DNA from 4 places in the Micromonospora sp. FIMYZ51 genome. Region 2 is predicted to be linked to each of the others. Evidence: riboswitches for the same ligand, from Rfam matches in the RefSeq annotation. Region 2 holds a riboswitch; each other region holds the start of a gene.
What was found. A riboswitch is a leader RNA that binds a small molecule or an ion and turns the genes downstream of it on or off. The one in region 2 is predicted to bind cyclic di-AMP.
Positions count from the first base shown of each region.

Region 1: it holds a riboswitch for cyclic di-AMP, as region 2 does, so the genes downstream of both, QQG74_RS10730 (C39 family peptidase) here and QQG74_RS00465 (NlpC/P60 family protein) in region 2, are expected to answer to the same signal.
Region 3: it holds a riboswitch for cyclic di-AMP, as region 2 does, so the genes downstream of both, QQG74_RS02735 (hypothetical protein) here and QQG74_RS00465 (NlpC/P60 family protein) in region 2, are expected to answer to the same signal.
Region 4: it holds a riboswitch for cyclic di-AMP, as region 2 does, so the genes downstream of both, QQG74_RS24565 (hypothetical protein) here and QQG74_RS00465 (NlpC/P60 family protein) in region 2, are expected to answer to the same signal.

Region 1 covers NZ_CP134706.1:2,188,516-2,196,250, forward strand. The annotation lists gene QQG74_RS10715 (solute carrier family 23 protein) at 1-817, opposite strand, end outside; gene QQG74_RS10720 (acyltransferase) at 1,025-2,152, shown strand; gene QQG74_RS10725 (hypothetical protein) at 2,348-3,136, shown strand; cyclic di-AMP (ydaO/yuaA leader) riboswitch at 3,478-3,620, shown strand; gene QQG74_RS10730 (C39 family peptidase) at 3,843-4,709, shown strand; gene QQG74_RS10735 (helix-turn-helix domain-containing protein) at 4,768-5,469, opposite strand; gene QQG74_RS10740 (hypothetical protein) at 5,586-6,611, shown strand; gene QQG74_RS10745 (hypothetical protein) at 6,599-7,126, opposite strand; gene QQG74_RS10750 (CDP-glycerol glycerophosphotransferase family protein) at 7,194-7,735, opposite strand, start outside.
Region 2 covers NZ_CP134706.1:92,518-100,252, forward strand. The annotation lists gene QQG74_RS00455 ((Fe-S)-binding protein) at 1-958, shown strand, start outside; gene QQG74_RS00460 (NlpC/P60 family protein) at 1,213-2,226, shown strand; cyclic di-AMP (ydaO/yuaA leader) riboswitch at 2,412-2,549, shown strand; gene QQG74_RS00465 (NlpC/P60 family protein) at 2,562-3,602, shown strand; gene dcd (dCTP deaminase) at 3,739-4,317, opposite strand; gene QQG74_RS00475 (pyridoxamine 5'-phosphate oxidase family protein) at 4,393-4,935, shown strand; gene QQG74_RS00480 (zinc metalloprotease) at 5,006-6,016, opposite strand; tRNA gene QQG74_RS00485 (tRNA-Gly) at 6,266-6,339, shown strand; gene QQG74_RS00490 (hypothetical protein) at 6,396-6,737, opposite strand; gene QQG74_RS00495 (metalloregulator ArsR/SmtB family transcription factor) at 6,886-7,254, opposite strand; gene QQG74_RS00500 (ArsI/CadI family heavy metal resistance metalloenzyme) at 7,353-7,735, shown strand, end outside.
Region 3 covers NZ_CP134706.1:553,791-561,525, reverse strand. The annotation lists gene QQG74_RS02755 (hypothetical protein) at 1-959, opposite strand, end outside; gene QQG74_RS02750 (cation transporter) at 974-1,201, opposite strand; gene QQG74_RS02745 (metal-sensitive transcriptional regulator) at 1,321-1,617, shown strand; gene QQG74_RS02740 (YibE/F family protein) at 1,980-3,344, shown strand; cyclic di-AMP (ydaO/yuaA leader) riboswitch at 3,511-3,642, shown strand; gene QQG74_RS02735 (hypothetical protein) at 3,646-4,662, shown strand; gene QQG74_RS02730 (carbonic anhydrase) at 4,914-5,612, opposite strand; gene QQG74_RS02725 (helix-turn-helix domain-containing protein) at 5,806-6,144, shown strand; gene QQG74_RS02720 (hypothetical protein) at 6,258-6,656, shown strand; gene QQG74_RS02715 (hypothetical protein) at 6,842-7,630, shown strand; gene QQG74_RS02710 (MFS transporter) at 7,593-7,735, opposite strand, start outside.
Region 4 covers NZ_CP134706.1:5,501,508-5,509,242, forward strand. The annotation lists gene QQG74_RS24550 (carbonic anhydrase) at 1-74, opposite strand, end outside; gene QQG74_RS24555 (alpha/beta hydrolase) at 224-1,159, shown strand; gene QQG74_RS24560 (AAA family ATPase) at 1,272-3,386, shown strand; cyclic di-AMP (ydaO/yuaA leader) riboswitch at 3,535-3,666, shown strand; gene QQG74_RS24565 (hypothetical protein) at 3,671-4,777, shown strand; gene QQG74_RS24570 (PfkB family carbohydrate kinase) at 4,946-5,926, shown strand; gene QQG74_RS24575 (5'/3'-nucleotidase SurE) at 5,923-6,747, shown strand; gene QQG74_RS24580 (STAS domain-containing protein) at 6,866-7,231, opposite strand; gene QQG74_RS24585 (hypothetical protein) at 7,589-7,735, shown strand.

The sequences.
Region 1 (7,735 bases), 2.1 Mb from region 2:
CGGCGACGGCCTTGACGTGGCCGGCGTTCTCCGCGATCAGCACCAGGACCACCGGGATGATCAGTACCACCGCGCGCAGGCTGAAGCTGGGGGTGTGGAACTCGGGCAGCCCGACCCAGGCGGCCTCGCGCAGCCCGGTGACCGCGGCCGGGGCCAGCCCGCCGGTAAGCGCGGCGACCAGCCAGCCGACGAGGACGCCGAGCAGGATCGAGAGCCGGGCCAGGAAGCCCTTGAAGAGCACGGTGAAGAGCAGGATCGCGGCGAGCGTGAGCACCGCGATCAGCGGCTGGGCCTTGACTCCGCCGTCGCCGCCGCCGTCCCAGGCGACCGGGGCGAGGTTCAGCCCGATCAGCATCACGATGGCGCCGGTGACCACCGGCGGCATGAGCCGGTTGATCCAGCCGGCCCCGGCGAACTGCACCAACAGGCCGACCAGGGCCAGCGCGGCGCCGGCCACCACGATGCCGCCGAGCGCCGGGCCGATGTCGCCGCCGGACTTGGCGGCCAGCACCGGTGCGATGAAGGCGAACGACGAGCCGAGGTACGACGGCAGCCGGTTGCCGGTGATGACCAGGAAGAGCAGGGTGCCGAGCCCGGAGAAGAACAGCGTGGTGGCCGGCGGGAAGCCGGTGATCAGCGGCACGGTGAAGGTGGCGCCGAACATCGCCACCACGTGCTGCACGCCGACGCCGATCGTACGCGGCCAGGTGAGCCGTTCGTCGGGGTGGACCACCTCGCCGGGGCGGATCGACCGGCCGTCGCCGTGCACCGACCAGGGTGACCAGCGGGAGCGCGTGGGGGTGGGGGACTGGGTCATGGTTGGCCCTTCACATCCGAGATGGCGGGGGCGCGGTCGACCCTGAACGTTGTTTCTAGCATGGGCGGTCGGCGCGGAAGATGCCGGTACGGCGCGATTCGGCGCTGGTGGGCAGGTGTGTTAGCAGGGGGCCCTTGCTATGCACGAGGCGTTAACAGGGGGCCCTTCCTTACACCTGGGGTGGGAGTGGGCGGGTAGGGTGCCCGGATGACCAGCACGACCGTCGACCGGCCGACCGCCCCGACCGGACGCGGCACGGCGAGCCGGCTGCCGTCGCTGACCGGGTTGCGCTGGGTCGCCGCCCTGCTGGTCTTCGGTTTCCACGCCGGGACGATGCGGATCATCGCCGAGCCGGACCACCAGGCGGTGGTCGGCAAGATCTTCACCCTCGGCCTGTCCGGGGTGCAGTTCTTCTTCGTCCTCAGTGGGTTCGTGCTGGTCTGGTCGGCTCGACCCGGTGACTCCCGGCGGCGGTTCTGGCGGCGTCGGTTCGCCAAGATCTACCCGAACCACCTGTTGATGTGGGCGGTGGCGATGCTGGCCGCGCTCTGGTTCGCCGACCCGATCAACCCGGTGGCCGCGGTGGAGAACCTGTTCCTGCTCCAGGCCTGGGATCCCCGGCCGGGCTACTTCTACAGCGTCAACAACGTGAGCTGGTCGCTCTCCTGCGAGTTGTTCTTCTACCTGTGCCTGCCGCTGGCGCTGCCGTTGGTGCGGCGGGCCCGGCCGTGGCAGCTGTGGGCCGTGGTGATCGCGGTGCCGCTGCTGATCCTGGCGCTCTGGCCGGCGCAGACGCTGGTGCCGGAGCAGTACCGGTGGTGGTTCACCCAGGTGTTCCCGCTGGTGAGGTCGCTGGAGTTCTGGATGGGGGTGGCCGCCGCCGAACTGATGCTGCGGGGTCGCTGGCGCGGACCGCGCCTGCTGGTGGCGAGCCTGATCTTCGTGGCGACCTGGGTGGTGGCCGCGCAGTGGATCCGTGCCGAACTGTGGGCGGCGATCCTGTCGGCGGCGTACGTCGTGCTGATCGCGGCGGCGGCCGACGCGGACGTGCGGGGCAGCCGGTCGCCGCTGCGGTCCCGGCCGATGGTCTGGCTCGGCGAGGTCTCCTTCGCCTTCTACCTGGTGCACGTCTTCGCGATCATGACGATCATGCGGATCACCGGCGACTGGGGGACCGGCTTCCCGGGCTGGTGGGGTCCGGCCGCGGTGATCGGATTCCTGCTGCTCACCCTGGCCCTGGCCGCGTTGCTGCACCGCTACGTCGAGCAACCCATGATGCGCCGGCTGGCGCCGCCCCGCCCGAGCGCCGCCGGGACTGTCCACTCCGGACGATAGGGCTCGGCCGAGCGTCGGCTCGATCCGGCGAACAGTCCCACCCGACACGCCCGGACGGCGATGCGGCTGCCACGACGACGGCGGTAGCGTGAGGGCCGTGCTCATCGCCGCGCCTGCCTGTCCACTGTGGTGCTCGCGGCGTCCGGCCGTCCGGATGCTGACCGGCCTCGTGCCTCGTTCCCGCTGAGGCAGGTCATGGAGCAGTCTGTCCTCTACCAGTTCCTGACCGAGGTACCCCGGGCCGTCGCCATCTGGTCGGCGCTGCTGGTGCTCGCGCTGGGGGTGCTCACCGCCCTGGTCGCCCGCCCGCAGCGGGCCCGGTCGACCGAGGGGGCACCGGCGGTCGAGGGTGCGCCGGTGGCCGAGGGCGACTCGGCCGAGGATCCCGCCGTGACCACGGCCGCGGACCTGAGCAGGTACGCCGGAGAGGTGGCCGTGGCGGCGGCCGGTGCCGCGCGCAACGCCCAGCGGCGACGGGACGCCTGGCGGGTCGCGCACGAGGAACTCGAACGCGCCTGGACCGCGTACGACGAGGCGGAGCAGGTTGCCCGGCGACTCGCGGCCACGGTGCCGCTCGCGGTGCCGGGGGCGGTGCGGAGCCCGGACGAGTACGCCGCCCGGGAGCGGTGGCTGCACCGCGCCGCGATGGCCGCGCACTGGCGGGGCGACCTGACAGCCCGGCAGTTGAGCGAGGTGTTCGCTCGGCGGCGCGGTGGGGATCCCCGATGGCACCCTGCCGAGCAGGAGATCACCCTCGCCCGGCTGCTGCGCGACAGTCGGCTGGCCGCGTACCGGACGGCCGAGGCCCGGGAACGTGCGGCGTGGCGGGCGGCCGGAATCGCCGCCGAGGCCGCCCGTACGCTCGCTGCCGAGGCGTACGCTGCCGCACAGCGACTTCGGCCGGACCGGGTGCCGACGCGGCGCCGGGTCGCCTTCGGCCGGCCGGCCGTCATCCGGCGCTGGCGTCCGGCCCGGGTGGGCTGATCGGATGACCGCCCGGTCGGGCGGTCGGACCGACCTCGCCGACCGGTGCGGGTGCAGTCCCCGAGATGGGTGACCCCGGTCACATTGACTCCGGAAACGGTCACCGAGCGCGCTCGGGTGCATCGGTTACGTAATTTCCGGGACTTTTTGGGTGGTCGGTCCGGTTGTCGCCTTTCGGCGTGCTCAATTCCCCGAATCCCATTGAGCGACGCCAGTCGCCGAATACCCGGAAATAATTGATCTGGATCATGTTTACGCAGGCAATGACGGGTTGGCGCGCGGTTTGACCGGCCAGTAATGTCGCCCCGTCCGGTGCGGTAACCGATCGCAAAAGGCGACGCCGCGCCGACCCGCTCAATCGTGATCTCACGAACCGGGGACCCACTGCATTACCTGGGGTGAATCCGCGAGCCTCGGCCCGCGGTAGGGCGATCTTCCCGCCCGAATCCGTCAGCTAACCCGGTCGGCGGTGTCGGAAGGAGCTCCATTCGCGTGCAACACGTACCGATCCCCCCGTTGTTCCCACGCCTCCACGGCATCGCGGTGTCCGCGTTCGCCGGCTCTCCGACGGCGAGCTGATACCGGACCCACCGCCACCGCCCGGTGTCCCCGGGTGAATCTCTCGAACGGTCCGTCCGCGTCCGGGTGGTCGTCGGTTTCCCCTGCCGACCCGACCGCCGGCACCGGTACGGCCGCCCCAGCCCTCGTGGAGGATTTTGTGAAGCACACCGTCAAGCGTCAGCTCCGCCGCCTGGCGACGGAGCGTCCGTACCAGATCGTCGCCGGATCGGCGGCGGCGCTCATCCTGGCGACCGGCACGGGTGCCGCGCTCGCCGGCACCGGGGACGCCCCGGCCAGCGCACAGACCACCACCGTCGCCGAGTTGCGCGGTGACGCGGCGGCCTCCCGCAGCGACGCCCGGGTGGCGCAGACCCCATCGTCCGCGCCGAGCGAATCGGTCGCGGCCAGCGCCGCCGCCTCGCCCTCGCCGTCGCCCTCGCCGAAGGCCAGCTCCGCCACGCCGGACCCGGACCTGACCAGTAAGAAGGCCGCGCCGAAGCCGCCGGCGAAGAAGGTCCTGGACTACGACTACCAGGCACAGGTCAACGGCTACTACTGCGGCCCGGCCGCCGTGCGCAACGCGCTGAGCGCCGCTGGCGTCGAACGCGACCAGGACACCCTGGCCAGCCAGCTCGGCACCACGTTCGCCGGCACCAACTCGGCGGCGGACACCACCCGGGTGCTCAACGCCGTGCTCAAGGGCGACCCCTACCAGACCAGGTGGATCCGTGGTGGTGCGGCCACCCCGGCCCAGATGGACCAGCTCCAGGCCGACGTCGTGGCGACAATCAACGACGGGCGGGGTGTCGTGGTGAACGTGGCCGGCAGCGCCACGGACACCAACGGTCGCTGGCACTCCTTCCCCGGCGGGCACTACATCGCCGTGGTGGGCTACGAGGACGAGGGCCGAATGGTGAAGATCGCCGACTCGGCCGACGGGTCCTACTACTCCTACTGGATGAGCACCATCGACCTGGCCAACTGGGCGGCCACGCGCGGCTACTCGGCCTGACCGACCTGACGGACCCGAACGGGCGCCGGTTCCCCGCTGGGGAACCGGCGCCCTACCGTCACCGCCCCTGTCGCCCGCCCTTGCCCGCCCCGCCGGCCGTGCTCTCTGCCGTGCCGGCCGCGCCGGCCGCCGTGCCTGCCGCGTCGAGCGCCGGCACCAGCGGCGTCAACGCGGCCCGGACCAGGTCGGGCAGCGACCCGGACGGTACGACGAAACCGGGCATCGACGGTGCCACGGTCGTGGACTCCAGCCACTGCCGGAGGGCGACCCTGGCGGCTGCCCCGACGCTGGCCGAGAGCACCCGGGCGGTCAGGCGGTCGATGTCCGGGCAGCGTTCGGTGATGGCGTCGGCGAGCGGGCCCTCGATCGTGCTGACCGTGTCGACGTAGCAGGCGCGCAGGGCGGGACTTGTCGTGATCATCAACAGCGCCGCGCTGGACTGGTCGCCCTGGTCGGCGTACTGCCCGACGACGGCGTCGAGCACGGCGTCGGCGAGGCCGATCTCGGTGGGCCGGGAGAGCACGGCCGCCGCGACCTGTGCCGTACGTTCTGCGGTGACCGCCGCGATGATCGCCTGCTCGCGGCTTGAGAAGTAGTTGTTGTACGTCCTTGGTGACACCCCAGCGGCCTCGGCGATGTCGTCGACGCGGACGTTGCCCGGCCCGCGCTCCAGCGCCAGGCGCAGCGCGGCCGTGCGGAGCGCCGCTCTGGTCGCCTGCTTCTTCCGTTCCCGCAAGGAGGGGCGGCCCGCTGCTGTCACCCGCTCACCATCGCACAATCTCTGCGTGTCCGCAAACTTGCGTGCGCGCAGAAATTTGCTAGCGTCGCCACGAGCCCCCACCCCGGCGGCGCCCCGAGCGAGAAGGACCGACAGACATGCGAGCCAAGGGCATGAGCTACGACACCGGCTTCGTCCGGGACGGGCACAACTCGTTGCCGCACTTCGACCCGGAGTTGGTCCGGCGAGAGTTGACAATCATCCGCGACGACCTGCACTGCACCGCCGTCCAGATCGTCGGAGGCGACCCGCAGCGCCTGGAACTCGCCGCCCGGCTCGCCGCCGAACTCGGACTGGAGGTCTGGTTCTCGCCGTACCCGCTGGACCTGTCGGCCGACGAGGCCCTCGCCCTGTTTCTCGACTGCGCCGAGCGGGCCGAGCGACTGCGCGCGACCGGGGCCGAGGTGGTCTTCGTCTCCGGCGTCGAGCTGAGCATCATGAACCGGGGCTTCGTCGTCGGCGACCGCATCGACGACCGACTCGGCAACCTCCTTGCCGACCCGGTCGGCCGCGCCGAACGGATCGCCGAGGTCCGCTCCCGGCTCGACCGGTTCCTCCGCACCGCCGTGGCGGCGATCCGCGAACGCTTCCACGGAAAGGTGACCTACGCCGCCATTCCGTTCGAGGGCGTCGACTGGGAGCTGTTCGACTTCGTCACCCTCGAACTCATCCGCTCCGCCGAGGTCGCCGACCAGTTCCGGGCGGCCGTACGCGAACTCGTCGCCCAGCCCAGTCCGGTCGCGATCACCGGTTTCGGCACCGCGACCTGGCGCGGTGCGGGCGACGTCGCGCCGCGCAGTATGGAGATCATCGAGTACGACGAGGCCACCGGCGAACCGGTCCGACTCAACGGGCGCTACCAGCGCGACGAGGCCGGCCAGGCGGCCTACCTGAGCGAGCTACTGGAGATCTTCGACAGCGAGGGCGTGGACAGCGCCTTCGTGCACCTGTTCGCGCTGTACAACCTGCCGCACCGCCCCGACGGCGACCCCGCCGACGACCTCGACCTGGCCAGCCTCGGGATCGTCAAGGTCCTCGACGGCCGGGACGGCGACACCTACCCCGGCCTGCCCTGGGAGCCCAAGGCCGCCTTCGCCGCCGTGGCCGACCGCTACCGCGACTGACGGCGGACCAGCAGCCGGGCCACCGCCAGCGGCAGCACATGCAGTACGCCGACGAGCAGCAGCGCCAACGTGGCGATCTGGCCCACGGCGAGCCCCTCCAGCGCCAGTATCAGCACCGCGCAGCCGCCGGTGACCAGTACGTGCCGCACCAGCCGCAGCGTGATCCGTCGGGTCGACCCCGGCGCGTCCGGCGCGGCGGGGTCCGGCGCGGTGGCTTTCGGCGGCCGTGACGTGACCATCGCCGCGATCGCGATCAGGCCGGCGACCTGCACCGCCCAGCGGGCGGTGGTGCCGATCCCGGCTCCGTCGGTCACCGACGGTGCGACGACAGTGGTGGCGGCGAACACCACGAAGGCCGGCAACCCGGTGAAGAGGAACGCCAGAATCCCGACCCGCGCCACCCGTTGCCCCAGGCTGTCCTGCGGTTCGACCTGTTGTTCGAGGTTGACGCGGATCTCGTCGGGGGCCCACACCAACTTGCGGGCGGGCGGCTGGTCGGGCGTCGGTTGCGACATGCGGACAAGTCTAAAGTGGATCCGCCAGGTCCCCGGCTACGGGGACCTGGCGGGCAGTGCCCGCGCGTCAGGTGGTGGGGGAGAGCGGGGCGGTGCGCGCGGCGCGCGGCGTCGGCGGAGCCCAGGTGGGGTCCAACTCGCGCCGGGCGGCGGCCAGGAACGCCTCGGCGTAGGCGTCGATGGGGAAGTCACCGAGGTACCGCCGCCGGGTCGTCCAGCGGGCCGTGGCGAGCGGATCGGTGTCGAGCAGCCCGGTCAGCACCTCGTCCAGGTTCGTCAGGTCGCGGCGCAGCACATAGCCGGACGCGGCCAGCGGAAACCGCTCGGTGAAACGGTCGCCGTCGGCACCCGTGTCGGTGACCGCGTACGGCTTGCCCGAGTAGAGCCAGTCGGACACCACGCCGGAGACGTCGGAGACCAGGGCGTCGGCACGGTTCACCGACTCGGCCAGGCTCAGCCGGCTGGCTGCGGCACCGAACAGGTGCTGCCGTCCGGTGCGGGACCGGTCGGCGGCGAGCAGGTCGTGTAGCCGCGCCAGGTACCGGGCCGAGGCCGGGTTCTGCGTGGTGTAGGGGTGCGCCCGCAGGATCACCGTGGCACCCCGGTCCA
Region 2 (7,735 bases):
CATCGAGTCCAGCTTCCCCTCGGAGGCCGGCGTGATGCTGCGCAACCTGGAGAACAAGGGCAATCCCTGGGGTGCGCCGCAGAACACCCGCGAGGACTGGACCAAGGGCCTCGACTTCGAGGTTCCCCGGGTCGGCGAGGTGGAGGACTTCGAGTACCTGTTCTGGGTGGGTTGCGCCGGTGCCTTCGAGGACCGGGCCAAGAAGACCACCCGCGCGGTGGCCACCCTGCTGAACGAGGCGGGCGTCTCGTTCGCCATCCTCGGCGAGGGCGAGACCTGCTCGGGTGACCCCGCTCGACGGATCGGCAACGAGTTCGTCTTCCAGATGCTCGCCCAGCAGAACGTGGAGACCCTGAACGAGGCGTTCGAGGGGCGCGAGAAGGCCAAGCGCAAGATCGTCGCGACCTGCCCGCACTGCTTCAACACGCTCGGCAACGAGTACGGCCAGCTCGGCGGCGAGTTCGAGGTGGTGCACCACACCCAGCTGCTGGCCCACCTGGTCGCCACCGGAAAGCTCACCCCGGTGCAGCCGGTCGACGGCGGGGTGACCTACCACGACCCGTGCTACCTCGGTCGACACAACCGGGTGTTCACCCCGCCGCGCGAGGTGCTGGGCAGCGCCATTGCCGGTGGATCCGGCGGCGCTGCGGACGGCGGTCTCGTCGAGATGCCGCGTAACAGCGAGCGTTCCTTCTGCTGCGGCGCCGGTGGCGCCCGGATGTGGATGGAGGAGCGGATCGGCAAGCGGATCAACGTCGACCGGGTGGAGGAGGCCATGTCCACCGGGGCGAGGACGGTGGCCGTCGGCTGCCCGTTCTGCTCGACGATGCTCAGCGACGGGGTGAACGGCAAGGGTGCCGGTGAGCAGGTCGAGGTGGTCGACGTGGCAAGCGTCCTGCTCCGGTCGGTCAAGCCCGAACAGCCGACCGCCTCGGCGCAGGAGCCGGTCGGCAACTGACACACGACCCGTACGCGGGGTGCGAGGGTACCTTCACCGGTGCCGTCGTACCCCGTTTACGTATTGGCCCAGATAACTGTTACGAGAATGGTCGACACCCTTTGTATTCGACCGGTCGCGCAAACGTGAATAAGCCGTTGGTCGCCTTGATTCCGCAGCACGCCTTCCCTAGTCTTGGGCACCGGCCGCCGTAGGTCGTCTGTCCCGCCCCTTACCGCTCGCGGGACGCCCGGTGGTCGGTTGCAAAGGAGTCGGTGCCGGTGGCAACCATGCCCCTTCATCGTCGCGCGCCCGGACGCTCTCGCCGTCCCGGTGGCCTGCACCGGGCCGCCCGCCGGCTGGTCGTCCTGGTCGCCGCCGCCGCGGTCGGCGCTGGCCTGCTCGCCGCCCCCGCGTACGCCGAGCCGTCGGTCGAGCAGATCGAGGCGGAGATCGACAAGCAGTGGCAGCGGCTGGAACCCACAATCGAGCAGTACAACAAGGTGCGGTCCCAGCTGAAGGTGAACCGCGAGAAGTCGAAGACGATCCAGAAGAAGATCGAGCCGCTGGCCCTGGAGACCGAGCTGGCGATGAACCGGGTGGGCGACATGGCCTCCCGGTACTACATCACCGGCCCGTCGTCCGAGCTCGGCGCGGTGCTGCTCAACGCCAAGCCGGACACGCTCGGCGAGCAGATGGCCTTCCTGAACCGGCTGGCGGCGCAGGAGCGCCGTGAGCTGGAGGGCGTCATGAAGGTCAAGCGGAAGTACGACGACCAGAAGGCCAAGCTCGACGCCTTGATCGCCGATCAGGAGGCCAAGGAGAAGCAGCTGGCGGCGAAGAAGAAGCAGATCGACGCCGAAATCAAGCGGCTGGAGAAGTCGCTGCCGGTCACCGTGGTCAAGACGACGAACTGCCCGACCATCAAGGACGTGGTCAGCGCGGCAGCACGGACCGCCATCCAGGTCGCCTGCGCCCAGGTCGGCAAGCCGTACGTCTGGGGCGCCACCGGGCCGAACTCGTTCGACTGCTCCGGGCTGACCCAGTACGCCTACAAGGCCGCCGGGATCCACCTCACCCACTTCACCGGGGCCCAGTGGAGCGAGAACAAGGCCGTCTCCCGGGCCGAAGCCCGGCCGGGGGACCTGGTCTTCTTCCGTAGCGACGTGAGTCACGTCGGGCTCTATCTGGGCAACAACCTGATGGTGCACTCGCCCCGCGCCGGCAAGCCGGTGAACGTATCGCCGATCACGACCATGCCGGTCGCCGGCTTCCGCCGTCCCGGCTGATCTGCACCGCTGAGCGGTAGCACAGGAACGAACGAAGGCCCCGGGTCAAGCGACCCGGGGCCTTCGCCGTTGTCGGATTTATGCACCGACAGTGATGGCGTGGGTGTGTTGCGTATCGATGCGGATCGTCCCTACGCTGGGCAATCGTCGGCCGGCTGACAGCTCCGCCCACCGAGGGCGGTAACGGTCCGGCACCGCCGAGTCGTTCTGTCGAGCGAGCCGGGGACCCAGGTACCCGGGGTGAATCCGCGATCCTCGCGGTAGGGCGCCCCCTTCCCGCCCGAACCCGTCAGCTAACCCGGTAGGCGGTATGGGAAGAAGGAGTACGGAGCCCGGTGGCACACCATGCCCCGCGGCCACCGTCGCGACGGCCGGCGTTGCCCGGTCCGACGACGGCTGCGCCGCGTTTCCGCTGGTACCGCTGCACCACCGCACTCGCCGCCCTGACCGCGACCGCCGTCATCCTGACCGGCGGCGCGACGGCGGCGTACGCCGACCCCACGGTCGCCGACATCGAGCGCCAGATCGACGAGGACTGGAACCGGCTCGAACCCGTGATCGAACGGCACAACGCCACGCGGCAGGATCTGGCCGCCAAACGGCGGCAGGCGGACGCCCTGGCCGCCCGGATCGCCCCACTGCAACGTCAGGTGGACGAGGCGATGGAGCGGGTCGGCCGGCTGGCCGCCCGGGCCTACAAGGGTGGCCAGGTCCGCGTGGTCAACACGCTGCTGGGCAGCAGGTCGCCCGGCGAGGTGGTCGAGCAGCTCGGCCTGCTCGACCGCTACGCACAGTTCCAGCAGCAGGACGTACGGCAGGCGCGTGAGCTGCGCGACGAACTGGCCGCCGCCAAGGGCGCACTGGACCGCAGCATCACCCAGCTGGCCGGCACCGAGGTCGAACTCGGGCAGAAGCGGCGGCAGATCGACGCCGAGATCGACCGGTTGCAGCGGCTGCGGCTGCGGGCGTACGGGAAGGGGGGTGGTGGACCGCTGCGCCCGAAGCCCTGTCCGGCCGGTTACCCGGGCGGCCCGGCCGGGAAGGCGGTCAGCTTCGCCTGCGCCCAGATCGGCAAGCCGTACGCGTGGGGCGCCGAGGGGCCGGACGCGTACGACTGCTCCGGGCTGACCCTGGCCGCGTGGGCGCGTGGCGGGGTGGCGCTGCCGCACAACGCGGCGCGGCAGCGGCAGGCCACCGAGCCGGTCAGCCGCGCTGCCCTGCGCCCGGGTGACCTCGTCTTCTACTACCGCGACCTGCACCACGTCGGCATGTACGTCGGCGGTGGCTGGGTGGTGCACTCGTCCCGGGCGGGTCAGCCGGTCAAGATGAAGCGGATGGACGACAGCCCGATCCACAGCTTCGGCCGGCCCGGCTGACGCGGCTGGCGTACGGCGGTCGGGTCCGCGCCCATGACGGCGCGGGCCCGGCCGGTCAGGCCGAGGTCGGCGGCGGCAGCTGCGTGCACGGCGGCTCGCACCCTGCCAGCCTGGCGGGCGATCGTTGCGGTGGGGCTCAGCGGACCGGCCAGGTGCGCCAGTTCTGCCAGGCGCGGCTCGGCGTCGGGCCGCGCTGGCCCTGGTAGCGCGAGCCGTAGACGGCCGAGCCGTAGGGGTGCTCGGCTGGCGACGAGAGCCGGAAGATGCAGAGCTGACCGATCTTCATGCCCGGCCAGAGGGTGATCGGCAGGTTGGCCACGTTGGAGAGCTCCAGCGTGACGTGGCCGGAGAAGCCGGGGTCGATGAAACCCGCGGTGGAGTGGGTGAGCAGACCGAGCCGGCCCAGGCTCGACTTGCCTTCGAGTCGCCCGGCCAACTGGTCGCCGAGGGAGATGACCTCCAGTGTGGAGGCGAGCACGAACTCGCCCGGGTGCAGCACGAAGGGCTCACCGTCGGGCACCTCGACCGGCGAGGTCAGGTCGTCCTGCCGGGTCGCCGGGTCGATGTGGGTGTAGAGATGGTTGTTGAAGACCCGGAACAGCTTGTCCAGGCGTACGTCGATGCTTGACGGCTGCACCAGGGTGGGCTCGAAGGGCTCCAACGCCAGGGCGCCCGCCTTGATCTCGGAGACCAGGTCGCGGTCGGAGAGCAGCATCGACACACCATAGCGGTACGGGTGACCTGCGTGTCGGACTACCTGCTTAGAACGTATGTTCGATAAGATGTGGTCATGGCTTCCTGGTCCGAATTCGCCGCTGACGAGCCCCGACTCGCCGACGGGATCCGCCTTCTCATGCAGCAGTACGGCCCTGGCTTCGGCTATCTGGCCACGGTCCGCGCCGACGGCGGGCCCCGGGTGCACCCGGTCTCCCCGGTGATCACCGACGACGGTCTGTTCTGCTTCGTGATCGACTCGCCGAAGCGGCGCGACCTGGAGCGTGACGGGCGCTACGCGCTGCACTCGTTCCCGCCCGAGGAGAGCGACGACGAGGCGTACGTCGCGGGTCGGGCCAAGCCGGTCACCGACGGCGCCACGGTGACCCGACTGGCCCTCGCGGCGCGGGCCGCCCCGCACGCCGACTGGCGACTCTTCGAGTTCACGGTCGACGTGGCGATGCTCGCCCGTCGCGAGCAGGTCGGCTCCGGCGGGCCGAGCGACCTGGCGGGTCGACCGGCGGTCCAGGTCTGGCTCGACCCGGCCGGTGCCGGCACTGACGACAACCGCCTCGCGCCGCTGCCGGCCCGCTCGGCCCGCCACGCCCACGCGGCCTGAGCCGACACGCAGCCGGTGCCGACCCCGATCTGCTCGGGGCCGGCACCGGCGTACGGATCAGACTGCCGCGCTACGCGCGGTACGTGTTCCAGGCGTTGATCATCCGGGTCGCCTGGCCCGGGGTGAACTGGTACATGCAGGAGTCGTACGAGTAGTCCATGAAGTTGGTGATCGGGTCCAGGCCCGGTGCGGAGCAGGTGTCCCGACCGGTCGGGCAGCCGCTCGCCGGAGACGCCTCGGCCGGGGTGTCCGAGACCTGGTCGCCGCTGCCCGAGCAGCCGCCCTGGAAGGTGTGGTAGAGGTTCAGCCAGTGGCCGACCTCGTGGGTGCCGGTGTCACCCTGGTTGTAGTTGGTGGCGGTGCCACCGGGCAGCGACTCGCTCAGCACCACCACGCCGTCCATCACGTTGAGCGTGGTCTGCGGGAACGTCGCCCAGCCGAGCAGGTTGTTGCTCAGCGCACCAAGGTAGATGTTGAGCGTGCCCTTCGTGCCCTGGCGCAACTGGGTCTTCATCTGCCGCTCGGCCGTCGAGCCCTGCCGGATCGGGTACCACGACGAGTTGGTGACCCGGTTGATGCGCTGAAGCTGGAACGCGAACGCCGTGGCGGCACCACCGGTTGCCCCGCTGAACGCCTGGTTCAGCACATTGATCTGCGAGTTGATCATCGAGTCGGGGATGTTCCCGCCGGCCCGGGTCGAGTCCCGCTGGATCACGTGCACCACGACCGGGATGGTGACCGACGCCGCCGCGGCCTGGGCGCTGAGCGTACGCTGCCCGACCCGCTTGGCCCGCTCCTGCAACAGGTCGGCGAACTCGGCCTCCCGCTGCTGAAGCTGGGCCATGGTCAGCTCGTTCGGGTCGTGCTTGGCTTCACCGCCCCGGACCCTGGCCAGGGCATCCGTGCCGTCTTCACAAACCTCGTCGGCATGCGCGGCAGCGGCATGGCCGGCGATCGTCGGACTGGCCGTCGTGGCGGCGGCCGGCAGCAGGCCGACCGAGGCGACGCCGAGCGCCAGCGCCAACGATGTCGATGCGATGCCGGCCATCCGCCGGCGCAGCAGGACGGGACGTGGTCCCATGAGCCCACCTCTTTCTGGCGACGCGACCGGGGGTTGTGTCGCGTCGTGCGGAAAATGTGGGGCAGACGTTACAACCCATCGACAGATTTGAGAATGCCTATCTGTTGCGTCCCGGCAACTTCTTCCTACCCGCCGCTTTTTCCGGCCACCGGTCGGCTCGTCGGTCACGGCGGCCCGATGTGGCCGCCGGGTGTGCGGTCGGGGCCTGGGTGCGCCGGGGTGGATCGCTCAGGTAGAGTGATCCCGCCTGCGGGTGTAGTTCAATGGCAGAACATCAGCTTCCCAAGCTGACAGTGCGGGTTCGATTCCCGTCACCCGCTCCAGGAGCAAAGCCCAGGTCAGGACATCCTCCCGACCTGGGCTTTTTCATGCGCTCCGGTCAGTTTCTCGCCTCGTCGTGTCCGCAGCTGCCCGAGCCGGCCGCTGCGTCATCGGGCACCGGATCGACGACGGCCGCGAAGGTCTCGGCCAGACATTCGTAGTCGCGCATCAGGGGTCCGACCAGACGGGGATCGGGTTCCAGGGCATCGACGATGCCGCGAGCGAGATCCCGGATGCGGTCCGCCCGAGTAGGGCGACGGATGCGGGAGCGCCGCTCGAAGCTTCGCCAGCGGCGGAACGCCACCGTGGCGATCCGCTCGCGTTGCGCGGGGATGGGAAGCGGGCATCCGGCCGCGTGCAGCCGCTCGAATGCCGCGATCACCCTGGCGTGGTCGTCCACTCCGCTCCTCCGAGGTGCGCTGCCCGGCTCGCGATCACGGTATATCGTGCCCCTCCGGTCTGCGGGGCATCGATCCGTTTCCCCGCGGCAGCAACCAGCAGTGCCGTACCGGCGAACTCGGCAAAGGCGCGCCGGGCGAGGGAGAGCTTCACGTAATGGTGGCGGTCGTGGCGGGCAGGTCGAGCAGCGCGCCGAGTTGACGGAACGCCTCCGGCCTGACCCGGTACCACACCCACGTGCCCCGCCGTTCGGAGTCGACCAGGCCAGCCTCGCGCAGCACCTTGAGGTGGTGGGAGATGGTCGGGCCGGACAGCTCGAACGCCGGGGTCAGGTCACACACGCACATCTCCGGCACCGACGCGATCATCGACATCAACCGCAGTCGGACCGGGTCGCCGAGAGCCTTGAACATCGGGGCGACCACCGCCGCCTGCTCGGCATCCATCGGGCGGACCGCCAGCGGGGCACAGCAGGCCACCGCTTCAAGGTCCACGACCGGCACAGTCTGCTTCGGCATTCGTCTAGCTTGACAGGCATCGAAACAGGGTGCAACAGTGGATCTGCTTCGAAAAATATCTAGACAAGCCCGGGTTTCTACCTTGCAGGAGGCATCTCATGTCCCGTGTCCAGCTCGCCCTGCGTGTGTCCGACCTCGAAGGCTCGGTCGCCTTCTACTCGAAACTGTTCGGCGTCGAGCCAGCCAAGCGCCGGCCCGGCTACGCCAACTTCGCCGTCGAGAACCCGCCCCTGAAGCTCGTACTGCTGAAGGGAGCGGCCGACCAGCCCACCGTCATGGACCATCTGGGCGTAGAGGTGTCCAGCACCGACGACGTCAACGCCGCCACCAAGCGCCTCACCGAATCCGGCCTCATCACGCTTGAGGAGAACGACACCGAGTGCTGCTACGCCCTCCAGGACAAGGTCTGGGTACGCGGCCCCGGCAACGAGCCGTGGGAGGTCTACACCGTCAAGGCCGACGCCAACGTCCTCAACATGGG
Region 3 (7,735 bases), 460 kb from region 2:
CCGGGTGCGCCGTGCCCGTCGTCGGGCGCGGCGCTCTGCGGTGCGGGCAGGTCGCCCGGGTCGCCGACGTGCACCGTGAACTCGGCGGTGCGTACCACTCCGCCGTGCTGGAAGTCGAGGTAGAGCCGGTACGCCCCGGCCGTGGGGAACTCGGTGGCGAAGCTCACCTGCGGACCGGACGGCGTCCGGCCGTCGCCCGGAGCCCCCTCCGGATGCACGTGCAGATACGCGAGGTCACCCCGGCGCAGGGCCACCAGGTGGCCGTACGCACCCAGATAGGTCTCCAGGTCGCCGACCGGTACGCCGGCACGGCTGACGGTGAACGTCAGCGTCGTACTACGGCCGGGCTGCGGCGTGCCGTCGAGGTCGACGGTGTAGCCGTCGACAGTGGTGCTGCTCGCCGGGGCGGGCAGCGGCACCTCGGCCAGTTCGCCCGGGACGGTGACGTCGACGCCGAGCGTCAGCGGCTGACCACCGGTCGGGGTGAAGTCGGCGAAGGCCCGCCACACCCCTGAGCCACCCAGCGGCGAGGCGACCCGCCAGGTGCCGTCGGGCGACATCTCCGGGTGCACGTGCCGGAAGCCGGAGAGGTCGCGCCGGGCGACGATCAGGTGCATCCGCTTGTCGTGGCTGACGTCGTACCCGGTGACCGGCCGCCCGTCGGGTCCGACGATCTGGAAGGCGAACTCGCCCGTCGGCGCCGCCACCGGTACCAGGGTGTGCCCACGGTCGGCGACGAGCAGCCCACCGGGCAGTCGGTCGCCGGCCGATTCGTGGCCGCCGCCCTCGTCGTGACCGGGCGTGGCGGAGCCGTCGGCGTCGTGCCCGCTGTCGTCCGTCGGATGGTCGGTGGTGGCGACCGGGGTGACGGGGCCGGCCAGCTGACCGGCTCCGTACGCCGCGCCGAAGACCAGCGCGACGCCGAGCGCGAAGCTGCCCAGCTTGGTCGCTGTGTTCATCGGTACGCCTCGGCCTACCGCCGCTGGTCGGCTGCGCCGCCGACCAGTTCGTATCCGGCCTCGTCGACGGCGGCGCGGACCGCGTCGTCGGCCAGCGGCTGCGCGCTGTTGACGGTGACCCGACCGGTGGCGAGGTCGACCTGTACCTCGTTGACCCCGGGCAGCGCACCGACCTCGGCGCTCACCGCGTTGACGCAGTGCCCGCAGGTCATGCCCTGCACCTGGTACGTCGTGGTGACCATGGAACTCTCCTCTCCACGCCCGGCCAGGTAGTGGACCGGACGACCCGTCGAGATACCCGGCGGGGGTATCTGACCTGTCGACCGTAGCATACCCCCGGGGGGTACGTTATGCTTGCCGCATGACCACACCTGCGCCGATCCGCGGCTACACCGCCAGCAAGGACCAGCTGCTCGCCCGGCTGCGTCGCGTCGAGGGTCAGGTCCGTGGCATCGAGAAGATGGTCGACGAGGACCGCTACTGCATCGACGTGCTCACCCAGATCTCCGCCATCCAGGCCGCGCTGGACAAGGTCGCCCTCGGTCTGCTCGACGGGCACGCCCGGCACTGCATGCACGAGGGTGCCGCCGAGGGACGCGCCGACGAGATGGCCACCGAGATGATGGCCGCCGTGGGCCGCCTGATGAAGCGCGGCTGACCAGCGACACCGACAAGCTGCGGCGGCCGGGCCACTGACCCGGCCGCCGCAGCTCACACCGGCCCCGGCGCGCCACGAACCGCCGACAAACCCTCGCGACCTGCGTTCGGATGCCGGGCTGGCTACCATTCGCTCACGATGCCCAGCCGACATCCGTGCCCCGCGGCCCACGCCCGCCCTCGGGCGTCCGCCTCCGCCGCCGCACCGCGGCGGCCGTCGAGAGCCGGCCGACACATCACGGTACGCAGCCGTTCCGCCACGCTCAGACCATCCGCGTCGCGTCGACAAACGGTGGTGCGCAGGCACTGAACCGACCCGGCCGCCGGCACGTACTCCGCCCTGGAATCGTTGGGAGACATTGAATGGGCGCCGACCACACCCGTTCCGCTCCGCCCACCCCGCCCGGGGTGCGGCGGATCCTCGTCGTGACGGTGGTCCCCCTCTTTCTGGTCACCCTGATCGCCGCCCTGGTGCTCTGGCCCACGGACGCCCCCCGGCCGGAGGCGGCCGACGACACCCCCCGTCACCACGGCACGGTCACCCGGGTGGTGACCGAGACCTGTCCGCCCAACCCGGCGGTCCCGGAGGGCACGCCGACGACAGCGGCCGGCCCGTGCGGCACGGTCACCGTCCGGGTGCAGGACGGCCCCGACGCGGGCCAGGAGGTGCAGACGCCCATCCCGGCCGGGCCCGGCGCGCCCCGGGTCAGCACCGGTGACGAGGTCATCCTGGTCGCGCTCTTCGACCCGGAGGATCCGTCGATCAGCACGTACAACATCGCCGAGCACCAGCGGGGCACGCCGCTGATCTGGCTGGCGGTGCTCTTCGCCGCCGCCATCGTCGCCTTCGGCCGGCTGCGCGGCCTGGCCGCGCTGGCCGGCCTGGCCGCCAGCTTCGGCATCCTGTTGACCTTCGTGCTGCCCGGCATCAGCGCCGGCAATCCGCCGCTGCTGGTCGCCATCGTCGGCTCGGCGTTGATCATGTTCGTGGTGCTGTACGTGACCCACGGCATCTCCGCGCAGACCTCGGTGGCCGTGCTGGGCACCCTCGGCAGTCTGGTGCTCACCGGGCTACTCGGCCTGATCGCGACCAGGGCCACCCACCTGACCGGCTTCGGCAGCGAGGACGCCACCACGCTCTCCATGTTCCGGGCCGACGTCGACCTGCACGGCCTGCTGCTGGCCGGCATCATCATCGGATCGCTTGGCGTGCTCGACGACGTCACGGTCACCCAGGCCGCAGCGGTCACCGAGTTGCGGCACGCCAACCCGAACTTCTCTCGCCGTGAGCTGTACCGCGCGGCGACCCGGGTGGGGCGGGCCCACATCGCCTCCGTGGTCAACACCATCATCCTGGCGTACGCCGGCGCGTCGCTGCCGCTGCTGCTCCTGCTCACCGCCGACTCCCGCGCCCTCGGGCAGATCGTGACGAGCGAGTTCCTCGCCCAGGAGATCGTCCGCAGCGTGGTGGCCACGCTCGGGTTGATCGCCGCCGTACCGCTCACCACCGCCCTGGCGGCACTGGTGACCACGGCCGGGCAGCAGCGCGGCAGGGTCGGTGGCGACCCCGCCGGCCCGGACGACGATGACGATTCCAGGGTTTCCCGGCCGGCGACGGACCGGGCCGAGGCGCTGCACGCCCTCAGCACACCGCGTACCCGCAACACGTCCACCGCCACCCCGCCGGGGTGGCCCGACCCGGACAGGAGCACGGACACCACATGGTGACACTCCTCAACGTGACCGCCTCGGCCGGCGAGGCCAGCACGAGTGTCGCTGGTCACTCACCGCGATTACGAAATGACGCATCTGGCCGGGTTCGGGGCGTAGAAGCCCAAGTGGACTCTCGGGTAACCTCACTGCCGGTCACCGCCGAAGGCGTACCCCAGCGCCTGCGGTGCCACCGCCCAATCGCCACCAGGCGAACCGGGAACCCAGGTACGTGGGGTGAATCCGCGACTGCGGTAGGGGCCGCTTCCGTCCCGAACCCGTCAGCTAACCCGGTCGGCGGTCGATGGAAGGGAAAACAGTGACGGCACCCCTACGCCGCTGGTTGACACCCGTGGTGGCCGTGTGCGCCGCGTTCGCCGTGTTCGCGGGGCCGATGCCTGCGACGGCCGCGCCGAAGCCACCCGCACCGGCGGAGCACGACGACGACCCGCCGATGCTCAACGACCTGATCGAGGCGACGAACCGGGACTACACAAAGGCCAAGGCGAAGCTGGAGAAGTCCAAGAAGAAGCAGCTCGAACTCGCGGTGGAGGTCCGCCGCGCCCAGGCTGCCCTGGACGAACTCGCTCCGCAGGTCGCGGAGATCGCGACCCAGTCGTACCGGACCGGTCGGGTGGGCGCGATCGGCATGCTGTTGCAGAGCAACGCCCCCGACTCGTTCATCGACCGGGCCTCCGCGCTCGACGAGTTGAACCTGGTCAACGACAAGAAGCTGGCTGAGGTCAACACGGTGAAGCTGCGCGCCGAGACGGCCAAGCTCGCGCTCGACGCCGAGGTACGCGAGCAGCGGAAGCTGACAAACGACATGGCCCGCAAGAAGACCGAGGCGGAGAAGTCGCTCCGGCTGGTCGGTGGCGAGGGTCTCACCGGCGGCCTGGTGGCCGCCACCTCCCCGGTCGCCCGGATCGCACCGAACCGGGCGGCGGACGGTGGCTGGAAGACCGAGTCGTGCAACCAGAACGACCCGACCACGTCGGGCTGCATCACGCCCCGGACGTTGCACATGTACAAGGAGGTCAAGCGGGCCGGCTTCAACCGGTTCGTCGGCTGCTGGCGCCCCGGTGACAAGTTCGAGCACCCCAAGGGCCGGGCCTGCGACTGGTCGTTGCAGAACAGCGGCTTCTCCCCGTGGCACAACAACGACACCCGGATATACGGCAACAACCTGGCGGCCTTCCTGGTCCGCAACGCTGACCGGCTGGGCATCTACTACGTGATCTGGAACCGGCAGATCTGGTTCGCGGCGACGGAGCGCTGGAGTTCCTACAGCGGCCCGTCCGACCACACCGACCACGTGCACGTGTCATTGCTCTGAGCACCCCGGGCACGACAAATGAGGGCCGTTCCGCCACCTGGCGGAACGGCCCTCGGCGTCGGTCGGCCGGCTCGGAACGGCCCTCGGCGTCGGTCGGCCGGCTCGGGGCGGTTTTCGGCGTCGGTCGGCCGGCTCGGGACGTGTTTTCGGCGTCGGTCGGGCGGCTCGGGGCGGTTTTCGGCGTCGGTCGGGCGGCTCGGGGCGGTTTTCGGCGTCGGTCGGGCGGCTCGGGCCAGCCTTTCGCAGGGCGGTCAGGCGGCTCGGGCCGGCGCGTCGGCCAGCTCGGCGGGCTGCGCGGTGACCGCCCGCACCTCACCGGCGGCCAGCCGGTACGACATGCCCACCACCGCACACCCGCCCGCGGCCACCTCGGCGGCGAGCGTTTCGGAGGACTCCAGCATCGCCTCCACGGTCTGCGCGATGTGGATGTCCACGATCCCGTCCAGCTCGTCGACGCCCGCCTCGCGGGCCCGGCGCAGGCTCGGCACCACCGCGTCCACCACGGCACTCAGGTGACCCGGCGGGGTGGTGCCGGTCGCCACCGACGCACGGGCCGCCTGCACGGCACCGCACGAGTCGTGCCCGAGCACCACCACAAGCGGCGTACGCAGCACGGTCACCGCGTACTCGACGCTGCCCAGCACCTCGGGCCCGACGGTGTGCCCGGCGGTCCGGACCACGAAGAGGTCACCCAGCCCACGGTCGAAGATGATCTCGGCAGCGAGCCGGGAATCGGAGCAGCCGACGATCACCGCGAAGGGGTGCTGCTCGGCCGCGACAGCGGCCCGGTGGCTGGCGTTCTGGTTGGGATGGCGGAGCGTGCCGGTGACGAAGCGGCGGTTGCCCGCGATCAACTCGGCCAGCGCCCGCTTGGGGGCGCCCGGCACGTCCGCGGTGAGGAACTCCCGCTCCGGTGCTCGCTGCTCGCTTATCGATCCGGGTCGACTCATCCGGCGTCACCTCGCCTCTCTCGGTGCAATGCCTGGTCATCCCGGCCGACACTGGTCACGGGCCGCCACCACCGTCACACGCACCGCGAAGCTACGTCAAGATATGCGTGATATGCATTTCAGGTATTCCAGAACGCTTGCCAACGGCGGGAGACAGGGCACAGCGGACCAGACCCGGAGAGACAGTCATACGATGGCCACCATGGCGACCACAGGCGAACGGGAAAGCGCCCGTAACTGGACTTTCCTCACAAATCACGCCCACGTACTGCTCGCCATCGCCCGCAACCCGACCGCCCGGCTGCGCGAGGTGGCGGTCGAGGTGGGAGTCACCGAGCGGGCCGCACAGGCCATCGTCGCCGATCTGGAGGCGGGCGGTTACCTGCGGCGCACCCGGGTCGGCCGCCGCAACGAGTACACCATCAACCCGGCCGGCCGGTTCCGTCACCCGGCCGAGGCCGACCGCCAGGTCGGCGACCTGCTGGCTCTGTTCACGGAGCCGGTGACCGGCGCAACCACCGAGCACCGGTGAGCCCGCCGCAGGCCGAGCCGCCCGACCGTCCACTCCGGACGAAGTGGTGTGCTTCACGATCCGGGCACCGCCTTGGCACTGCGATCTCCGCAACGGAGCGATAGGTTGGAGGCGTGCCGTCTCCCGCGTTCGCCCGTCCGATGTGGCCGGCGACGCTGCGCGCCCTGCGGGAGTTGACCCGCCTGGCGCTGGCGGCCCTCGTGCTCGTCGTCGGTCTCGGCGGGGCCGTCGCGACCGGCCTACCCGGTCAGCCCACCGCCCTCGATCTACCGGCCCGGCCGGTGACCGCCACTGTCGTGGCGCGATCGGCGGTCGAGCCCAGCCAGACGACCGACGAGGCGACCACCCGGCAACAGCGGATCGCGGCGCAGCAGCCGGCGACCGGCCCGGCCCGCGCCGACCTCGCCGACACCCGACCCGCGCCGGCCCCCGCCGTCCCGGCCGACCTCGTCACCGCGCAGGTGGCCGCCGGTGCCGGCGAGCCGACTCGACGCGGTCCGCCCGCCGCCTGACCGACGGCCCCGGACCGCTTCGCCGTCCGCCGCGATCTCACCCGCTCGCTCGCCCCCTGGCGTTCGATCCGCCGTCGCCGGCCGACCCGGCGACGACGAGCGGAACCCGCGATCCTCGGCAGCGGACCAGCCGTCAGACACCCGTCCCGCCCAGTCGACGACCCTCCTTCGACCGCGAGGTGTTGATGATGCCTACCGCTCTTTCCTCCGTACTGCTCGATGTGCCCCGGGCCGCCGCGATCTGGCTGAGCCTGCTGGGCGTACTGACGCTCGCCGTCGGCGGGCTGCTGCTGCGGCCCCGGCGGCTCCGCTTCGACGCCGCCGCCCGGATTCTCGACGCCGCCCTGCCCACCCCCGACGAGCACGCCGACCGGCAGCGCGACCGGGACCGCTGGACCGGGGAGGTGGCCGTCGCCACCGACCGGGCCGAGGCGACGGCACGCCGCCGACGCGACGAGTGGGTCGCCGCGCAGGACGAGGCCGAACGGGCCTGGCAGGCGTACGAGGCGGCGGAGGCGAACGTCCGTCGACTGTCGGACGCCGCCGCGATGCCCCTGCCGCAGACCCCACGCACCCCTGCCGAGTACGCCGACCGGGAGCGTTGGCTGCACCGAGCAGCGCTTGACGCGTACTGGCGGCGGGAGCTGTCGGTGGAACAGCTCAGCGACGTTTTCGCGCACCGTGGTTGGGATCCCCGGCTGCACCCGGTCGAGCAGGAGCTGCTGCTGCGCCGGGCGGTACGCGACCACCTTTTCGCCCGGCAGCGGGCGGCCCGGGAACAGGAGCAGGCAGCCTGGCGGGCCGCGGAGCTTGCCGGCGCGGCAGCGCGCAGCCTCCGCGAGGAGATGATGGCCGCGCTGCTCCCGGCGGCCGAAGAGCGCGAGTCGGTGCTGCCGCTGGTCGGGCTGGGCGACACCGAGCAGACCCGGGACATCCCTACCGTGGTCGTCGGTCGGGCACCGGTGCCCGCCTAGCCGAGGGCCGAACAACCTCGGCGGCGCTGCCGGCGGGCTGCCCGGTGGCGGGCGGCACGAGCCGTTCGCCCAGGGCCAGCAGCAGCGCGATGCCGCCCAGCAGGG
Region 4 (7,735 bases), 1.6 Mb from region 2:
GCCAGGGCTTGCCGGGGCGTACCGCCGCGTGCCCGGCGCTTCGTTCCAGTGGGCACCGCCCGCGACACCGCCATGCCTCCAGCTTGGTCGCCGCCGGCCCGGATGCGGAGACGGTTGGCGAATCTTCCGCTCGTGCCGGTTCGCGTGGTCTCATGACGGGTAGCCGGTGTTACCACCGGGTATCCCCGGTGTTACGCATCCACGCGGCCGTGGGGAGGTGGCGATGCCAGAGCCCGTCGAGGTACGACTGTCCGACGACGTACGCCTGCACGTGCAGGTCGCCGGGCCGACCGACGCCGAGGTCACGGTGGTGCTGTTGCACGGCTGGACGTTGGACGGGCGAAGCTGGCACCGGCAGCACAGCGCCCTGCGGGAGACGTTCGAGTCGGTCCGGGTGGTCACCTACGACGCGCGTGGGCACGGCCGGTCCAGCTGCATGGCACTGCCCACGGCGACCCTGGCCCAGCTCGGTGACGACCTGGCGGCGGTGCTGGACGTGGCGGCGCCCACCGGGCGGGTGGTGCTGGCCGGCCACTCCATGGGCGGCATGACGATCATGGAGTACGCGCACCGCCACCCCGAACACTTCGCCCGGCGGGTGGCCGGACTGGTCTTCGTCTCCACCACCGCCGAGGGGCACGCCCACACCGTCTACGGCCTGTCGCCACGGATCGCCCGGTTGATCCGGCTGGCCGAGACGACCGGGGCCGGGGTGTTGGCCCGCTGTGGCGCCTGGCGACCGCCACGGGCCCTGCTGCGGGCGCTGCGCCCAAGCATCCGCTGGATGCTCTTCGGCGAACACTGCGATCCCGTCGACATCCGCCTGGTCACCTCGGCGGTCGCCCGCGCCTCGCTGCGCTCGATCGGCGGCTTCCGCGCCTCGATCGGCACCCAGCACCGGCTGGCGACGCTGGCCGCGCTGGCCCACTTGCCGGCCGCGGCCCTGGTCGGCGACCGGGACCGGCTCACCCCGCCGCCGTGCGCGGAGTCGATCGCCGCCGTGCTGCCGGCCACCGACCTGACCGTCTGCCCCGGTGCCGGCCACATGCTGATGATGGAGCGCCCCGAGGAGGTCAACGCCGCCCTGACCGGCGTACTGCGCCGGGTCCTCGACGCCGCACCGGCCCGCGTCGGCGCGCACCGCCGACGCCGCGCCTGACCGGGACCCGCTCCGCTGCCACCGGCGTCGCGAAGGTGCCCTTCCGGGCTGCTGTTCGGCGGGGCGTAATCTCGTGCGGTTGGCCGGGCGGCGTCACGAGGAGAAGCGAGCGGTGGATCAGAGCACCCTGGATCAGGAGATCGCCGTCGAGCAACGGCATCTCGACCGGGTGTACGCGCGACTGGCCGAGCTGCGCCGCGCCGCGGTACGGGCCGAACGGGACGGCTACCGGCTGGCCCGGGTGGGCAACTTCGGCGCCCTTGTCGAGCGGGACGCGATGGTCTTTCACGCCGCCCAGCGGCGTCATCTGCTCGACGCCGAATACGAGGGACTTGTCTTCGGCCGGCTCGACCTGCGCGACGGGCAGGTGCTCTACGTCGGGCGGCTCGGCATCCGTGACGAGGACGCCAGCACGCTTGTGGTGGACTGGCGGGCACCGGCCGCCGCCGCGTTCTACCAGGCCACCCCCGCCGAGCCGCTCGGTGTGGTGCGGCGGCGGACGATCCAGTCCAGCGGCGAGCGGGTCACCCGGATCGAGGACGACCTGCTCGACCCGGACGCCGCGCCGCCGGAGATGCCGGTGGTGGGCGACGGCGCGCTGCTGGCCACGCTGTCCCGGACCACCGGCCGGGGCATGCGCGACATCGTGGCGACCATCCAACGGGAACAGGACGAGGCGATCCGCTCCCCCGGTTCCGGAGTCACCCTGGTCTCCGGCGGTCCGGGCACCGGCAAGACGGCGGTGGCGCTGCACCGGGCCGCGTACCTGCTCTACGCCGACCGCAGCCGGTACGCCGGCGGCGGCATCCTGGTGGTCGGCCCCTCCTCGGTCTTCGTCTCCTACATTGCCTCGGTGCTGCCGTCGCTGGGCGAGGAGACCGCCACCCTGCACTCGCTGGGCAGCCTCTTCCTCGGGGTGGCCGCCACCCGGACCGACCCGCCCGAGGTGGCGGCGATCAAGGGGTCGCTGCGCATGCGCAAGGTGCTGGAACGGGCCGCTCGGGACGCCGTGCCCGACTCGCCGGCCGAGCTGCGGCTGCTCTACCGGGGGCAGTTGCTGCGGCTGGAGCGGTCCGAGTTGGACGCCATCCGGGACCGGGCGTTGCCCCGGGGCGCCCGCCGCAACGAGGTGCGCCGGGCCGGCTTCGACGGGGTGCTCGCCGCGCTCTGGGCGCAGGCCCGCCGGCTGGGCATCTCCGGTCTGCCGGAGCAGCGGGCCTTCGAGGACGAGCTGATCGAGCGGACGGACTTCCGGGACTTCCTCAAGGCCTGGTGGCCCCGGCTGCATCCCCGGCACGTGCTCGGCTGGCTGGCGCAGCCGGACCGGCTGCGCCGCTACACCGCCGGCCTGCTCTCCGGTGCCGAGACCCGACTGCTCGGCCAGGCGTACCGGGAGTCAGCCGAGCGGGGGCCGAGCGTGGCCGACGTGGCGCTGCTCGACGAGTTGGACGCGCTGCTCGGCAAGCCGGTGCGTCCGGCCCGCCCGAAGCGGGACCCGTACCAGCTGGCCGGCGGGGTACGCGAGCTGAGCACCTTCGCCGACCGGCAACGGGCCGCCCGGCAGGCGGCCCGCGAACGCCCGGAGGACTACCGGGACTATGCGCACGTGGTGGTCGACGAGTCGCAGGACGTCTCGCCGATGCAGTGGCGGATGATCGGCCGACGCGGGCGGCTGGCCTCCTGGACCGTCGTCGGCGACCCGGCGCAGACCGCCTGGACCGGCGATCCGCAGGAGCTGGCCCGGGCCCGGGACCAGGCGCTGGGCCGGCGCCGCCGGCACCGGTTCACGCTCACCACCAACTACCGCAACTCGGCGGAGATCTTCGCGGTGGCGGCGGCCGAGATCCGCCGGGTGTACCCGGATCTCGCGCTGCCCACGGCGGTCCGCACCACCGGGGTCGACCCGGTGCAGCTGACGGTGCCGGCGGCGAAGCTGGCGAGCACCGTCGCGACGGCGGCGAGCACCCTGCTCGACGAGGTCGAGGGCACCGTCGGGGTGATCACGCCGGTGCCGCGTCGCGACGAGGTCGCGGCCTGGCTGGACGGCCTCGGTGGGGAGCGTCTCCAGGTGGTGACCAGCCTGGAGGCCAAGGGCATGGAGTACGACGGGGTGGTGCTGGTCGCCCCGGGCGAGATCCGGGCCGAGCCGGGCGCCGGGGTACGCACCCTCTATGTCGCCCTTTCCCGAGCCACTCAGCGGCTCACCACGATCGACCCGGTCGACTGAGCAATTCCGGGAAACTGCCGCCTTAGTGCCGTTATGTCTGATTTAATGGTGAACGAGCAAGTACCAGGAGTCACAGCAGCTGCACCAGTCACAGCAGTCCCGGTACGCTCGGACCCGGCCCCCGCCAGGCGGCACCCACCGGTGCCGGCGGTGGTCGCCGCCTAATCGCCCGCCAGGGCGAACCGGGGAACCATGTTCCTGGGGTGCATCCGCGCACGCGGTAGGGATCTTCCGTCCCGAACCCGTCAGCTAACCCGGTCGGCGGCTGACGGAAGGACATGTGCATGCCAGCAGTGGCAACCGTGAGACCGGCCGCCCGGATGGCGGCCCTGATCGCCGCGGGGCTCGCCCTCGTGTTGAGCGTCACGCTCGCACCGTTCAGCCCCGCGACCGCCGCGCCACCGGTATCGCGTGCGGCAGCCCCCGACGACATCGACGACGAGGGTGGCACCCCGGCACTGCGCGCCCAACTGGAGGCGGCCAGCAAGGGCTACCTCGACGCCAAAGCCGCGCTGGACCGCTCGGTGAAGCGGCAGAAGGAACTGGCCAAGCAGCTCAGCACCACCGAGCAGCAGCTCGGCGAGCGCACCGCAAAGGTGGCCGAGATCGCCTCGCAGGCCTACCGCACCGGCCGGCTCGGCGCCGCGTCGGCGCTACTGAACAGCGGCACCCCGGCCGGCTTCATGGACCGGGCGGCGGCGCTGGACGTGGTGGCCGCCAACGAGGACCGCGCGGTCCGCGAGCTACAGGCCACCCGCGACGAGATCCGCAAGACCAAGCAGGCGCTGGACCTTGAGATCCAGGAGGAACGCAAGCAGGTCGCCGTGATGGCCAAGCGCAAGGAGCAGGCCGAGCGGGCGCTGACCGTCGCCAACGAGCGGGCCGAGGCGGCCGAACGCGCCGCCGCAGCCGCCGAGCGGGCCACCCGGGCGCCGACCAGCAGCCGTGGGTCCAGCCCCACCGCCAAGCCGGCGCCGCGCAACGCCAACGGCTCGTGGCCGAAGGAGTCGTGCAGCGTCAACGACCCCACCCCGGCCAACGGCTGCATCACCCCGCGCACCCTGCACGCGCTCAACCAGGCCAAGGCGGCCGGCTTCACGCGGTACGTCTCCTGCTACCGCTCCGGCGGCTCGGGTGAGCACCCGAAGGGTCGAGCCTGCGACTTCGCCGCCCAGAAGAACGGCTTCGGCGGTGCGGCCACGGGTGGCGACCGGACGTACGGCAACAACCTGGCGGCGTACTTCGTGAACAACTCCGACCGGCTCGCCGTGCTCTACGTGATCTGGTACAAGCAGATCTGGCTGCCCAGCAGTGGGTGGAAGTCGTACAGCGGCGCTCGCGGCGACCCGTCGAGCGACCACACAAACCACGTCCACCTGTCGGTCTACTGATCGAAGACCGGCACGTCGGGTGGGTCGCCTCGCACGGCGGCCCACCCGACGTCGTTTTCGCCTCAGCCCGTCGCCGTGCGCCGTGCCGCCACCTTGGTTACCGTCCTTGCAGTAAGCGGACATTTCGTCAGCTCGAACGGAAGGAACGGTCATGGGCAGGTGCCAACCGTGAGCGGACGGGTCATGGTGTTCGCACCGACGCCGCTGCTCACCGTCACGATCGACAAGCCGAACGACGCCCCGGAGCTGCACCTGCATCCCGGCGGTCAGGGTGTCTGGCAGGCCCGGATGGTGCTGTCGCACGGTGTCGACGTGGTGCTCTGCACGGCGCTCGGCGGCGAGATCGGTCAGGTGTTGAAACCGCTGCTGATCAGCGAGGGGGTCGACCTCAAGGTGGTCACCCGCGACTCGGGCGGCAGCGGCGGGTACGTGCACGACCGCCGCGAGGGCACCCGCCGGGAGATCGTCGACGTGACCGGCCAGCCGTTGAGCCGGCACGAGCTGGACGAGCTGTACAACCTGGCACTCGGCGAGGGACTGCGGGCGGCGGTGAGCGTACTCAGTGGGCCGAACGACCCGTCCCTGGTACCCGCCGACCTCTACCGCCGTTTCGCCGCCGACCTCGGTGCCAACGGCAGCCGGGTGGTGGTCGACCTCTGTGGTGAGCACCTGAACGCGGTACTGGACAGTGGGGTCTTCTTCGTCAAGGTCAGCCACGAGGAACTGATCGCCGACGGGCGGGCGGCCGGCGACGAGGCGGAACAGCTCATCGCCGCGATGCACGAACTGCACGCCTCCGGTGCCGAGAACGTGGTGGTCAGCCGGGCCGACCAGCCGGCGCTGGCGCTTGTCGAGGGCGAGGTGTTCGAGGTGCTGATGCCCCGGCTGGAGGCCGCCGATCCGCGCGGCGCGGGCGACTCGATGACCGCAAGCGTGGCGGCCGTGGTGGCCCGGGGCGGCGACGTGCACACCGCCATCCGCACCGGTGCGGCGGCCGGCGCGTTGAACGTCACCCGGCACGGGCTGGGCACCGGCCGGCTCGATTCGATCACCGGCCTGGTCGACCGGGTCCGGCTGGAGCCGGCCGGCGTCCAGCCGCAGCAACGCACCACCCCGGACGAGTTGGCCCAGCGGGTGGCCGGGCGATGACCTTGCGAATCCTGATCACCAACGACGACGGCATCAGCGCGCCCGGCATCCAGGCGTTGGCCCGCGAAGCGGTCGAGCGTGGGCACGACGTGGTGGTGGCCGCACCGCTGGAGGAGGCGAGCGGCACCAGCGCCGCGATGAGCGCGCTGGAACAGGACGGCCAGGTGGTGGTACGCGACCACCCGCTGCCGGAACTGGACGGAGTGCCCGCGTTCGGGGTGGGTGGCAGCCCCGGCTTCATCGCGCTCATCGCCGTGCACGGCGCTTTCGGGCCGCCACCGGCGGTGCTGCTCTCGGGAATCAACCGGGGCGCCAACGCGGGGCGGGCCGTGCTGCACTCCGGCACGGTGGGCGCGGCGTTCACAGCCGCCGCCAACGGCTGCCGGGCCATGGCCGTCTCGCTGGACGTGTTGTCGGTGGGTGAGGCCACCGCAGCCAGCGGCGGTGCCGCGGTGGCTGCCGCCGCCCGGATACGCGACGCCGACCGGCACTGGTCGACCGCCGCCCGGGTCGCGTTGGACCTGCTGCCCCGGCTGACCGCCGGGCCGGTGGAGAGCGTGCTCAACGTCAACGCGCCGGACCTGCCCTTCGACCGGCTGCGTGGCGTCCGCCGAGGCACCCTGGCCACCTTCGGCCAGGTGCAGATGACCGTCGCCGAGTCCGGCCACGGCTTCGTGCGTACCGCCCTGGAGGAGCCGGGTGAGGTGGTGCAGCCCGGCACCGACCTGGCCCTGCTCACCGAGGGCTACGCCGCGGTGACGGCGGTCCGGGCCGTCACCGAGGCGACCGACGTCGACCTGTCGGATCTCGACGCCGGCTGAGCACGCCAGGACGGCCCTCTCCGGCGCTTGCACCGTCGACAGCTTGCACGGTCGACAGCTTGCACGGTCGACAGCTTGCACGGTCGACAGACGTGACCAGCCCAATCGACGGACGTGACTAGGCGCCGGGCAACACCTCGGGTGTCGCGGCGGCACCGGCGTAGTAGGGCTCGGGAGCACCGAAGAGGCCGAGCAGCCCGGTTACCCAGAGCTGTCGGTGCACGAACCGACTCGGCTCGGTGACGACCAGTTTCACACCACTGACTTCGGCCGTCTGGAAGCCGGCGACCATCGCGCTGATGCCCACCGAGTCGATGAAGGTGACCAGCCGCATGTTGAGCTCGATCCGGGCCGGGCGCCCCTTGGCCAGCACTTCGGCGATGGCCTCTTTCACCTCGTACGCGGTGTCGACGTCGATCTCGCCCCGCGGGGCGATCTCGATGACACCACCAGGCCGAACCGTTTGCAGGATCGACAGGCTCACGCGAGCACCTCCACTCGCCCGTCCGACGGGCGCCTCATCAGTACGCGGGCCGCGACCGAGAGTATTCCTCCAACGGCCTCGGTCGCCACCCCTCGGGATGAGCAATTCGCGAACGTGGGTGCGCCAAAAGCCCCACGCCCGGACCTTCCAGGACCAAACTACCCGACGCCGGATGGGTCACCCGCGCCGCCGAACCAGGGTAGCGGGCCGACGCCGGCCCGGCACTGATCCGACGTGCCGGCGTGCCCGCCGGCCGGACCGGCACTGGGCTGGCCACGGGCACCGTTGCGCCGACGGGCGCCGTTGGCGGGGTGTGCCTAGCATCACCGATGGACTCCACGAACGAAAGGACTGTCAATGCTTCGCAGACTTGCCGCGCTGGCCGGTGTCAGCGCCCTGCTCGCCCTCGTACTGGCCTGCGGATTCGGCGGCGGCGACGGGGACGACGATGACGATGACGACGACTTCGCCCGGGCCGCTGCCGTCGCCGTCGTGACCCGCTGA